Regions from separate parts of the Cupriavidus sp. SK-3 genome, predicted to be linked through region 1. Evidence: predicted binding sites of a transcription regulator. Region 1 holds the regulator's gene; the other holds the start of a gene.
What was found. Region 1 encodes LexA, which represses DNA repair genes until DNA is damaged. Its sites were predicted from a motif close to ACTGTATNNNNATACAGT; they were not measured.
Positions count from the first base shown of each region.

Region 2: recA (recombinase RecA) is a predicted target of LexA. The motif match lies at 4,461-4,478, and genes of this name have one in related genera.

Region 1 covers NZ_JFJV02000257.1:45,530-52,001, forward strand. The annotation lists gene CF70_RS27235 (replicative DNA helicase) at 1-358, opposite strand, end outside; gene rplI (50S ribosomal protein L9) at 599-1,051, opposite strand; gene rpsR (30S ribosomal protein S18) at 1,083-1,361, opposite strand; gene priB (primosomal replication protein N) at 1,365-1,664, opposite strand; gene rpsF (30S ribosomal protein S6) at 1,739-2,113, opposite strand; gene CF70_RS27260 (asparaginase) at 2,215-3,213, opposite strand; gene lexA (transcriptional repressor LexA) at 3,438-4,094, shown strand; gene CF70_RS37090 (hypothetical protein) at 4,204-4,371, shown strand; tRNA gene CF70_RS27270 (tRNA-His) at 4,541-4,616, shown strand; gene CF70_RS27275 (hypothetical protein) at 4,788-5,063, opposite strand; gene CF70_RS27280 (DUF808 domain-containing protein) at 5,545-6,472, shown strand, end outside.
Region 2 covers NZ_JFJV02000215.1:33,268-39,739, reverse strand. The annotation lists gene CF70_RS21585 (MFS transporter) at 1-1,477, opposite strand, end outside; gene CF70_RS21580 (DUF4212 domain-containing protein) at 1,735-2,052, opposite strand; gene CF70_RS21575 (sensor histidine kinase) at 2,049-3,605, opposite strand; gene CF70_RS21570 (response regulator) at 3,703-4,389, opposite strand; gene recA (recombinase RecA) at 4,700-5,767, shown strand; gene recX (recombination regulator RecX) at 5,906-6,373, shown strand.

The DNA of each region.
Region 1 (6,472 bases):
CCGAACGCTCGCGCACGATTTCCGCATAGCGGCGGATATTGGCAGCGCTAGGCGTGTTCTGCGCCAGCGAATTCAGATAGGCCAGCCCGCCCACCTCCTCCGCCTTGCCAGCAACCTGCAGCGTCTCGTAGACAGTGATGACGTCGGCGGGCTTGGTGGCGGCGATCAACCGGGAGATGCTCTGGAAGATCATCCGGTGATCGAAGCGGTAGAAGTCCGCTTCGGACAGGAAATCGGCGATACGGTCCCAGGCGGCATTGTCCAGCAGCAAGCCACCCAGCACCGATTGCTCGGCCTCGATGGAGTGCGGTGGAACCTTGAGATTATCTAGTTGGGGGTCTGCGACGGGCGCGTTCATGGGAAGGGATTATAACGGTCGCCGCCAGACAGCCGGGGGAGAATTCGCAGCCGGTTGCTACCACGTCCGGCCAAGTGACGGCGGGGCAACCAGCCCGGTGGCCATGATGCAAACGCGGGTAGCGGCCAAACAAAAAGGCAGGAGCGCTTTGCTCCTGCCTTTTTGTTTGGTCAAGCCCGATACCGGCAACCGGTCCCTGCCTGCCAAACAGGCAAGCGGGACCAGCGGCAAGATCAATGCTTAGACGTGTTCGCCCAGGACGGAAACCGTCACGTCGACCAGCACGTCGGTGTGCAGCGAAACGCTGACCGGATGGTCGCCGACGATCTTCAGCGGGCCATTCGGCAGGCGCACTTGCGCCTTCTCAACCTTGAAGCCTTGACCAGCCAGTGCTTCGGCGATGTCGGCGTTGGTAACGGAACCGAACAGGCGGCCGTCCACACCCGACTTCTGGGTGATTTGCACGGTCAGGCCATTCAGCTTTTCGCCTTCGGCTTGCGAAGCTGCCAGCTTCTCGGCAGCTGCCTTTTCCAGTTCAGCGCGCTTGACTTCGAACTCGCTGATCGCGGTCTGGGTAGCACGGCGGGCCTTCTTGTTCGGGATCAGGAAGTTACGGGCGTAGCCGTCCTTCACGCGAACGATGTCACCCAGGTTGCCCAGATTGATGACTTTCTCAAGCAGAATAATTTGCATCGTGTTTTCTCCTTAACGGACCTAGGGCCGATCAGTTCTTGTGCAGGTCGGTGTAAGGCATCAGCGCGAGGAAACGCGCGCGCTTGATAGCCGTATCGAGCTGACGCTGATAGTGCGCCTTGGTGCCGGTCAGGCGGGCGGGGGTAATCTTGCCGTTGTCGCCGATGAAATCCTTCAGGGTGTCCAGATCCTTGTAGTCGATCTGTTCCACGCCAGCCACGGTGAAGCGGCAAAAGCGCTTGCGCTTGAACAGCGGGTTTTGCTGCTGGAAGCGCTTCTTGTTCTTGTTGTCACGTTTGACGAATGCCATGATTCAATCCTTTTCGAATGCTTTACATCCAGTGATGTGAAAGACGAGAGCCTTGCTGTTGCGGTGCTTGCGGGCCAGGAATCCTTCGCAGTCGAGCATCGCGCCGAGCGGAGTCCGCTCTAGCCGCTGGCCGATCTGACCGATTCCCATGGCGGCGATGGCGAATTCCACCTGCCTGGGCGTTTGCGCCTCGACCGTCTCACCCGCGTACTGCAAGATGCAGTTGACAACGGGGACCCCGGCCGGGGTGTAACGCAAGGCATCGCGTTCCGCGAGCGTTGCGCAGAGCCTTAACTGGTTCAACGCACTCTCCCGCACCGATGCCCGCACTTGCCGCCGCGGCGTTCAACGCCCACGGCAACCACAACAGTCCGCACTTAGGCGGCCTGGACTTCGCTGGTCTGTTGCGCGGCCTTGCGGGCTTCTTCGCGCTGCACTTCCTTCATCATCGGGGACGGTGCGGTTTCGGCCTTCTTGGTCTGAACGATGAGGTGGCGCAGCACCGCGTCGTTGAACTTGAACGCATGTTCGAGTTCAGCCAGGGTTTCCTTGCCGCATTCGATGTTCAGGCAAACGTAGTGAGCCTTGGCCAGCTTCTGGATCATGTAGGCCATCTGACGGCGGCCCCAGTCTTCCACGCGGTGGATCTGGCCTTCCTGCGACGTGACCAGCGTCTTGTAACGCTCGATCATGGCCGGAACTTGTTCACTCTGGTCCGGATGGACGATAAATACGATTTCGTAATGACGCATTGACGCTCCTTTTGGATAAGCCGCCCGGGCGCCATGTCCGGTGCAGCAAGGTTGGATAGCCTTAAAGTATAGCGTGTTTTTGCCCCCTCGAGCAAGCCGCCTTAGTTTTCGGCGAACAGCGCCTGCAACGCAGCGGGATCCACGGCCAGTCCGGGCGTAGTCGCCAGGGCCAGCATCAGGAGCACGCGCGCCTTATATGGATTGAGATCGCCTGCGGAAACGAAGGCACCTGAAGCCGGTCGTGGAGGTGCCGGCATTGCCACATGCCCTGCCCCGGTGCGTGAGCTACGCACCACGGCCACTCCCGCCCCGGCCGCGTCCACCAGCGCATCGACCAGCGACTGGTGAACCGACCCGTTGCCTGCGGCCGCCACGACCAGCCCCGCCACACCTGCCTGCGCCAAAGCGTCCACCACCAACCGGCCGGGCTCCGCGTAACTGGCAAGAATCTCCACCTGCGGCCATTTGGATGGCACGGCCCAGGCCTGGTCCGGCAACAGTCGGGGCGCCCGGACAAATCGCACGAGGTCGTCCTGCACGAACCCGATCGGGCCAGCCAGCGGCGACACAAAAGCGTTGACCGCTGACGTATGTGCCTTCACCACATCCCGCCCGGCATGGATTTCCTGATTAATCACCAGTAGCACGCCCTTGCCCGCCGCCCCGGCGCTGGCAGCCACCCGTACCGCGTCCAGCAGGTTCAAGGGACCGTCGGCCGACAGGGAGGTCGAAGGCCGCATCGCCGCCGTCAGTACCACCGGCACCGTGCCCACGCACGCCAGATGCAGCAGCATTGCCGTCTCCTCCAGCGTATCGGTGCCATGGGTAATCACAATGCCCGCCACATCGGCCTGCGCAGACCAGAACGCAACGCGTTCAACCAATCGGGTCCAGAGGGCGAACGACATGTCCTTGCTATCCACCTGCGCCACCTGCTCTGCCTCGACGCGGGCCACGTCGCCGAGCGCCGGCACCGCATCAAGCAGCGCCGTCACAGGCACTGTGGCCGCCTGGTACTTCGCGCTGCTGGCAGCACTGGATGAAGAACCGGCAATGGTGCCACCGGTAGCAAGCACGACGACGCGAGGCAGGAGGGACATGGCGAGATAGAGATCGAAAGCCAGAAAGATTGAGCAGCGAGCGAAAAAAGAGGCTGCAAGTGCCGCGAATTGTAACGCCCAGACTTGCGCGACACGGCGCGGCGTGCCGCGCCCGAGGCACCTGTCGATGCGCAAACTCCCAAAATTCCGCTTGCACTTCACTCGATACTGTATAAAATCACAGCATACTGTTTAAACATACAGTGCTTTCCAACACGGCGACCATGGCGACCCTGACACCGCGACAGCAGCAGATTTTTGACCTGATTCGCAGCAGCCTCCAGCACACGGGCTTTCCGCCCACACGCGCCGAGATCGCCGCCAAGTTCGGCTTCTCATCGCCCAATGCTGCCGAGGAACACTTGAGGGCCCTGGCCCGCAAGGGCGTAATCGAACTCACCCCAGGCGCCTCGCGTGGCATCCGGCTCAAGGTTTCGCGCAGCGACTCAGAACTACCAGACCAATTCTCGCTGCCAATGGCTGGCGTGATGCAACTGACGCTGCCCCTGGTCGGGCGCGTCGCGGCCGGTAGCCCGATCCTTGCCGCAGAACACATCGACCGCCAATACCAGGTCGACGCTTCGGTGTTCGACGTGCAGCCTGACTACCTGCTCCGGGTACGTGGCCTGAGCATGCGGGACGCCGGCATCCTCGATGGCGATCTGCTTGCGGTCAAGCGTGCCAGCGAGGCCCCGAACGGCAAGATCGTCGTTGCGCGACTGGGAGACGACGTCACCGTCAAACGCCTCAACCGCCGCGGCGACTCGATCGAACTCATTGCTGAGAATCCCGATTTCCCCAGCATCATCGTGCGCCCCGGCCGCGAGGAGTTCTCTCTGGAAGGTATCGCCGTCGGCTTGATCCGACCCAGCGGCTTCTGACGAGTGCGGCTGAGGCGGGCAAGCCCGTATCACGCCGACGCCCGATTGTGCCAACGCCGCCCGCTAGTCGGGCACCGCTAACTGTTGTTGCAAGTCACCAGGTGTAGCCATGCTGCCAGCCAACCGCCTCTCCGCCCGCCGCCCCGTCAAGCCCGTACCATTCCGCCAATCCAAAGGCGTGCGTATCTACCAGGGTGCGCAACGACGCACCATGGTGGGCAGCATGGCAGCCATCTGCCGCATGCTTGAGCTGGAGGAGTCGGCCAAGCTTTCATAGGTGGGCCACAGCAGCACTCACTTGCGCGCATCGCGGTAACCGACCTAACCGGCTGAAATCGCATAAGGCAGCGCAGAGAAAAAAATTGTGCAGAGTGCTAGCCATCTGCCTTTTGGTATTGTATGATCTTGTTCTTCGTTGCTCAGCAGCAAGCTGAACAACCTCTACGGTGGCTGTAGCTCAGTTGGTAGAGTCCAGGATTGTGATTCCTGTCGTCGTGGGTTCGAGTCCCATCAGCCACCCCAAGAATTTTCCTTGCAAAACAGCGCCTTAACCAAGGCGCTGTTTTCATTTGTGCACCCCAAAGCCAGGGGCCATTCCCGCCATCCTCCCACGGTGGGATTACTTGCTAACCGCCGGTGTCAGCACAACCCTCCTCCGTTTCTTCCACGCAGCGACCTCCCCCCATCCCTTAGCTAGTCCGCAAGAGGAAATCCAAATTCGCCGCGCTCCAGGTCTCGTTCAAATGCGACTGTCCACGAAATGCCGGTAGCTGCAGGATAGACTTGGACGTCTCCGCCCACTCGGGCGACAGTGATTTTCCGGGGGATATGACTCGACCCGCTGCCTTGCGAAATGCCCTCTTCCTCGCTCACCTCGAAGTCTTCTAGAACAAATCCATGCCGCGCGCAGGCGGATTCAAAGTCGCCGCGTTCATTCACGGGCAGTTCGTGGAACAGCTTTTGAACCATGGCTATCTCCCAGAGCCTGGCAAAATCCTAGCATGACGGCAAACCAGCTCGCATAGGACAACTGCATCCACACCGGGCAGGAGCCGTCGCTAATTGGCTCCGACACTCTCCAAAAAGCCTGAACGTGGCGGGCCCGGATAACCTGCAGAACCCCTCACAAGAGGGTTCTTGCGCGGGGAGAGACGATCGATACTCTCCCCAAGGCGCGTCTCCTGGTTATCACGGCCACACCTGTGCCAATCGATAGCGGGGGATCGTCTGCCACCGCAGGTCCGTTAGCTCGCTCACGCCTGGCGCTTCTGGCCGCCAGTTCCAACTCGATCTTCGTATGCGCTACCGCATCAGGCGGTGTCTCGGCGGCCCACATGTCATTGGACGACCTGTTCAGGCGCTCATCCATTTTCAATGGCAATATCTTGCCATGCGGCCTTGATCACCTGAAGGACCTCTCCTACTCAGCACCGACATGGGAGCTTGAAATATGGCCGGCACCAGCCTGCTTTTGCTGATCGACGACATCACCTCGATCCTTGACGATGTGGCAACCATGAGCAAGGTGGCTGCCAGGAAAACCGCTGGCGTCCTGGGCGACGATCTTGCCCTCAATGCGCAACAGGTCAGCGGCGTGAAAGCCGATCGCGAGTTGCCGGTTGTGTGGGCGGTTGCGGTGGGTTCTTTGCGCAACAAGGCGATTCTGGTACCGGCCGCGCTCGCAATCAGTGCTGCGACCCCCTGGGCGATCGTGCCACTGCTGATGGTGGGCGGCGCGTTCCTTTGCTACGAAGGATTTGAAAAGATCGCGCACCGCTTCATGCACGGAGAGTCGCGGAGCGAAGTAGATCCTCCTGGCAAACATCAGGCACAAGATCCTCCGACGGATTCAGTAATTGACGAGAAAGCGAAGATCCGCGGCGCGGTGCGCACGGATTTCATCCTGTCCGCCGAAATCATCGTGATCTCACTGGGGACCGTCTCCGGCGCGCCGTTTGGTACGCAGGTGGCCGTGCTGTCCGCCATCGCCCTCGTCATGACAGTGGGTGTCTACGGGCTGGTGGCCGGCATCGTCAAGCTCGACGATGCCGGCCTGTATCTTAGTCAGAAAGCCTCCACTCTCGCGCAAGCCGTGGGCCGCGGGATTCTTCGGCTGGCGCCTTGGCTAATGCGCGTACTTTCCGTTGTGGGTACCGTGGCAATGTTCCTGGTTGGCGGCGGGATACTGGCACACGGATTTCCTGGCATGCATCACCTGACGGAGGTAACAACGCAAATGCTTGGGGAAGTACCGTTGCTCGGCAGTGGACTGGAAATAGCGGCACCGATGTTGATCAATGCGATGATCGGCCTGCTGGCCGGGGCTTTGGTCACGATCGGCTTCACGGTAGTGAAGCGAGGAATACAGGTTCTTCTGC
Region 2 (6,472 bases), on a different contig from region 1:
TTTCCACCAGCATGGCCGCGATCGGGCCGTACACCATGGTCACGTAGATCACCAGGATGACGAGGATCACCAGCACCATGATGGTGTTCATCTGCGCGGGGTCCGCCTTGGTCGGGTAGCCGGCCGAGGCCATCGATTCGCCCACTTGCTTCTTGAACGCGGCGATCTGTTTCTTGCTGGCGTCGTCGAAGCTGTGGCCCGCCGGTACCAGCGCGGCGTTGAAGGAGGCAATCTCCTTGTCGCCGATCTTCACCGATGCCACCGTGCCGGCCGGGGCTTCCACGACTTCATAGCTGGCCGAGGCTTGTGCCAGGGTCCGCTTGACGATGTCGCAGGAGCTGCGGAAATCGATTTCGCGGGCGATCGGGCTGCCCTGGAAGGAGCATTGCTTCGGATCGGCGGTCACCACGATCTGGGCGCTTTGCTGCGCGCGTTCCAGCGCCGGGTTGGCGTAGTGGGTGAGGGCCTTGAACAGCGGGAAGTAGGTCAGCATCGCCAGCGCGCAGCCGGCCATGATGATCCACTTGCGGCCAACCTTGTCCGACAGCGAGCCGAAGAAGATGAAGAAGGGCGTGCCGATCACCAGGGCGCCCGCGATCAGCAGGTTGGCGGTGGTGGCGTCGACCTTCAGCACCTGGGTCAGGAAGAACAGCGAGTAGAACTGGCCCGTGTACCAGACCACGGCCTGGCCGGCGGTCAGGCCCACCAGCGCCAGGATCACGATCTTCAGGTTGCGCCACTGGCCGAACGACTCCGTCAGCGGTGCCTTGGAGGTCTTGCCCTCGGCCTTCATTTTCTGGAAGGCGGGCGATTCGCTCATCGACAGGCGGATATACACCGATACGCCGAGCAGCAGGATCGAAACGAGGAACGGAATGCGCCAGCCCCATACGTCGAAGTTCGGACCGGTCAGATTGCGGCACACCAGGATCACGATCAGCGACAGGAACAGGCCGAGCGTGGCGGTGGTCTGGATCCAGGCCGTGTACGCGCCGCGCTTGCCGTGCGGCGCGTGCTCGGCCACATAGGTGGCAGCACCGCCGTACTCGCCGCCGAGCGCGAGGCCCTGCAGCATGCGCAGCCCGATCAGGATGATCGGGGCGGCCCAGCCAATGGTGTTGAAGCCCGGCAGCAGGCCCACGATGAAGGTCGAGACCCCCATGATCAGGATGGTCACCAGGAAGGTGTACTTGCGCCCGATCATGTCACCCAGGCGGCCGAATACCAGCGCGCCGAACGGGCGCACGATAAAGCCGGCGGCAAAGGCGAGCAGTGCGAAGATGAAGGCCGCGGTCGGATCCAGCCCGGCGAAGAACTGCTTGGCGATGATGGCCGCCAGCGAACCGTAAAGGTAAAAGTCGTACCACTCGAACACCGTGCCGAGCGAGGAGGCAAAAATCACCTTCCTCTCTTCGGCGGTCATTGACGAGCTCTGGGCGCTGCCTGCGGGCACCGCCACGTTCTGTGCATTAGCCATTGTCTCCTCCGTTTGTGATCGGAATCTTTCGGGGCCGCATGCGCGCTCCAGCTCCAGCACGCACGATTACCTCCGAAGTTGCAATGGATTGTGGGTGGTGAAACTTACTGCGTTCTGACAATTTCCGCGTCGTACGCAGCAAAGTGCTCGGGGTATACGCTAGGCAAAAAACGGGCTTGGCATCGCTGCGCCGCGACGCGCGCGGCCGCGGAAAATCGCACTGGAACCCGTGTTAAGGGACGCGTCTGTATTTCTTGCTATGCAGCATCGTCATGCTGCCGGGCGGGCGCGCCACCATTGTCGGCATCTTCGTCATTGTCGCGATTCATGCGCCAGGCATAGAGCGCCGCCATCAGGACATAGACGACCAGCGCCCCCTGTGCGCCGACCCAGAAGGAGAAGGGCCAGCCGAAGAAATCGAAGCGCAGCTCGCGGGCGAACCAGGCCACGCCGAAGGTGACCACGAACCAGATCGACAGCAGCACGGCGATCCAGCGCAGGTTGCGATGCCAGGCGCGCCGTTCGGACTGGTCGGCCTGGTCGCGCCCGCCGCGTATGTGATCGGGATCGTTCATGCTGGCTCCAGGGTGGAGGGCCGGCGCAGCGTAATGCGGAAGCAGGCCCCGGCCAGGCGCGGCTCCGTCTGGTAGACGTGGTCGAGAATGCTGACGTCGCCGCCATGCTGCTGCACGATCTCTCGCACGATGGCCAGGCCCAGGCCACTGCCCTGGGTCTTGGTGCCGAGTACGCGGTAGAACCGCTCCATCACGCGCTCGCGTTCGGACACCGGGATGCCGGGCCCGGTGTCTTCCACTTCGAGATACGCGAAAGGCTCGAACGCATCGGCGCTGACCCGCACGGTAGCGTGGCCATCCGGGGGCGTGTAGCGGATGGCGTTGTCGATCAGGTTGTTGAGCATCTCCGTCAGCATCAGGCGGTTGCCTTGCACCATCACGGGGTGGTCGTCGGCATCCACGCCCAGATCGATGCGGCGCGCCCAGGCCTGCGGCAACCAGTCCTTGACCACTTCGCGCGCCAGGGCGGCCAGGTCAAGCGGCGCCATGTTGCCCGCGCCGGCCAGGTTTTCCATGCGCGCCAGCGACAGCAGCTGCGTCACCATGTGGGCGGCGCGCTCCGAGCTGCCGGCGATCTGCGCCAGCGATTTGCGCAGTTCCTCCGGCGACTGTTCGCGCTGCGCCAGTTCGGCCTGCATGCGCAGCCCGGCCAGCGGCGTTTTCATCTGGTGGGCGGCATCGGCGATAAAGCGCTTTTGCGTCTGCACGGAAACGTCGAGCCGCGCCAGCAGGTCGTTGAACGAGGCCACCAGCGGCGTGATTTCCTGCGGTGCGGCGTGTTCGTCGATGGGGCTGGTGTCACCGGGATTGCGTGCGCGGATGCGCTGCTGGATCGCGGTCAGCGGGGCCAGCCCGCGCGTCAGGCCGAACCACACCAGCACCACCGCCAGCGGCAGGATCACGAACTGCGGCAGGATCACGCCCTTGATGATCTCGTTGGCCAGGCGCGCGCGCTTGTCGAGGGTTTCGCCAACCTGCACCAACACCGGCTGCGCGTCGCCGCCCTGCTTGAGATCGACATAGGTGTAGGCCACGCGCACGTCGTTGCCCGCGATGCGGTCGTCGCGCAGCGAGACCAGCCCGGCATGGCCGCGGTCGTCTTCGCCGGGCAGCGGCATGTCGTTGTCGCCGGCGACGAATTCGCCATGCGTGCCCACCACCTGGTAGTAGATATTGTCGGTTTCATCGGCGCGCAGGATCTCGCGCGCGGACAGCGGCAGTTGCAGCGTGACGCGCCCGTTGACCTCGCGCACCTGCTGCGAGAGCACGATGGCGCTGGCCTCCAGCGAGCGATCGAAAGGGCCGTTGGCGATCGACTTCGCCACCAGGTAGGTCACGGCAATGCTCATCGGCCACAGCAGGAGCAGCGGCGCCAGCATCCAGTCCAGGATCTCGCCGAACAGCGAGCGCGGCGACGGGTGGCCGGCGCTGTCTTCAAGGTGGGGCAGGGCCTCGGCCAGCGTTTCGTCGCTGACGATCTCGTCAGGCGCGGAGAGAGGAGGGGCGGTGCGCGCGGGCCGCTGGCGCCGCCGGGGCAGTCGCAGCAGGCTCATTGGGAAAAGGTGTGGCAGGGCCTGGCGGCGGGGCCGGCAGGCAATGAAGCAAGGATGGCGCGGGTTCTGTTGCTGATTCCGATTCTAATGGCGACTCCTAGTCGTGCGCCACGGCGGCCTGGAATTTCTCCAGGCAGTAGCCCAGCCCGCGTACCGTGGCAATGCGGATGCCACCCACCTCGATCTTCTTGCGCAGCCGGTGCACATAGACTTCGATGGCGTTGTTGCTGACCTCCTCGCCCCATTCGCACAGGTGGTCGACCAGTTGCTCCTTCGACACCAGCCGCCCGGTGCGGGTGAGCAGGATCTCCAGCAATCCCACTTCGCGCGCCGAGAGATCCAGCATCTGATCGTTCAGGTAGGCGATGCGGCCGACCTGGTCGAAGGCAAGCGGGCCGTGGTGGGTCAGGGTGGCGCCGCCGCCCGTGCCGCGCCGCACCAGCGCGCGCACCCGCGCCTCCAGTTCCGACAGGGCGAAGGGCTTGGCCATGTAGTCGTCGGCGCCCAGGTCCAGGCCCTTGACACGCTCGTCGACGCCGTCGGCCGCGGTCAGGATCAGCACCGGCAGCATGGCGCCGCGCGTGCGCAGCCGCTTGAGCACTTCCAGCCCCGGCATGCGCGGCAGGCCGAGATCGAGGATCAGCAGGTCGAAGGTCTGGGTCGACAGCGCGGAATCGGCTTCGACCCCGCTGGCCACATGGTCGACGGCATAGCCCGAGTGACGTAGCGAGCGCGTCAGGCCATCTGCCAGCACATCGTCATCTTCGGCGATCAGAATACGCATGGTTGTCTCCACCCTGGCCCGGCTGTGTCGCCCCTTTCCATCAAATGACGCGGGCGGGACTTGCCAAGCATACTGTTTTTTTATACAGTACCCGCTTATGCCGGTCGCATTCGATTTGTCTTCGATGCAAACCGGGCTTTACCGAATTTGTACTGGTTTTTTACCGAACGTTCGCCCCAATGTTTGCCCCTGCTGCCAGGTTCATCGTCATCAGGAGTTCGCGGCGCGGCGCGGGCTGGGCGGTTGCCCGCAAAAAGCGGGTGGCGCGCCACATGCGGCCTATTTATACACCATTGACGGAAGGACGACCATGGATGACGGCAAGAAGGCGAGTGCTGGCGTAAGCGCCGAAAAGCAGAAGGCGCTGGCGGCCGCGCTGGCCCAGATCGAGAAGCAGTTCGGCAAGGGCTCGATCATGAAAATGGGCGATGCCGAAGTCGAGCAGGATATCCAGGTCGTGTCCACCGGCTCGCTGGGCCTGGACATCGCGCTGGGCGTTGGCGGCCTGCCGCGCGGCCGTGTGGTGGAAATCTACGGTCCGGAATCCTCGGGCAAGACCACCCTGACGCTGCAGGTCGTGGCCGAGATGCAGAAGCTGGGCGGCACCTGCGCCTTTATCGACGCCGAGCATGCGCTCGACGTCAACTACGCCAGCAAGCTGGGCGTGTCGGTTGGCGATCTGCTGATCTCCCAGCCGGATACCGGCGAGCAGGCCCTGGAAATCACCGATGCGCTGGTGCGCTCGGGCTCGGTCGACCTGATCGTGATCGATTCGGTGGCGGCCCTGGTGCCCAAGGCCGAAATCGAAGGCGAGATGGGCGATTCGCTGCCTGGCCTGCAGGCCCGCCTGATGAGCCAGGCGCTGCGCAAGCTGACCGGCACCATCAAGCGTACCAACTGCCTGGTGATCTTCATCAACCAGATCCGCATGAAGATCGGCGTGATGTTCGGTTCGCCCGAAACCACCACCGGCGGCAATGCGCTGAAGTTCTACGCCTCGGTGCGCCTGGATATCCGCCGCATCGGCTCGATCAAGAAGGGCGACGAGGTGATCGGCAACGAAACCAAGGTCAAGGTGGTCAAGAACAAGGTCTCGCCGCCGTTCCGCGAAGCCTTCTTCGACATCCTCTATGGCCAGGGCATCTCGCGCCAGGGCGAAATCATCGACCTGGGCGTGGACGCCAAGATCGTCGAGAAGTCCGGCGCCTGGTACAGCTACAAGGGCGAGAAGATCGGCCAGGGCAAGGACAACGCGCGTGAATACCTGCGCGAAAATCCCGATATCGCCGACGAGATCGAAAACAAGGTGCGCGAATCGCTGGGCGTGGTGCTGATGAACGGCACGCCGGCCGCCGCTGTGGCCACCGCCGAAGACTGAGCTTCGCCGGCCGGGGCGCTCCCGGCCGCGAACCCCGCCCGGGGCGGCACGCGCAGCGACGCGCGCCGCCCCGGTTTGCGTTTTTGAAGCGCATTTTCACAGCTCGATGTCGAGCTCACACTGCCGAGCTCCATCCTCATGGCCACCCGTCCCCCTCTTTCCCTGAAGGCACGCGCCGTAGGCTACCTGTCGCGGCGCGAGCACAGCCGGGCGGAGCTGGCACGCAAGCTGGCCCCGCACGCCGAATCGCCCGAAGCCCTTGAGCAATTGCTGGATGCGCTGGAGCGCGAGAACTGGCTGTCCAACGAGCGCTTCGTCGATAGCCTGGTGCACCGGCGCGCCAGCCGCTATGGCGCCGCCCGCGTCATGCAGGAAGCCCGCACCCACCAGCTCGGCGGCGAGCAGCTCGCCGACCTGCAGGAGCGCCTGCGCGGCTCCGAACTGGAGCGCGGCCGTGCTGTCTGGCAGAAGCGTTTCGGCACGCCACCCGCCACGCCCGAGGAAAAGGCCAGGCAGATCCGCTTTCTGGTGGCGCGCGGTTTTTCCCGCTCGGTGGTGAGCCAGGTGATCAAGGGGGCGGATGAATGGCTGGACGGCAGCGACTGATGCCGCCGGAGGACCTGCCGTATCGCGGCCAGAAGTGATGCCGCGGCGGCGTCGTGCACTGGCGCGGTGCGCATACCTGCTTTGCCAGTAGGCGTATTT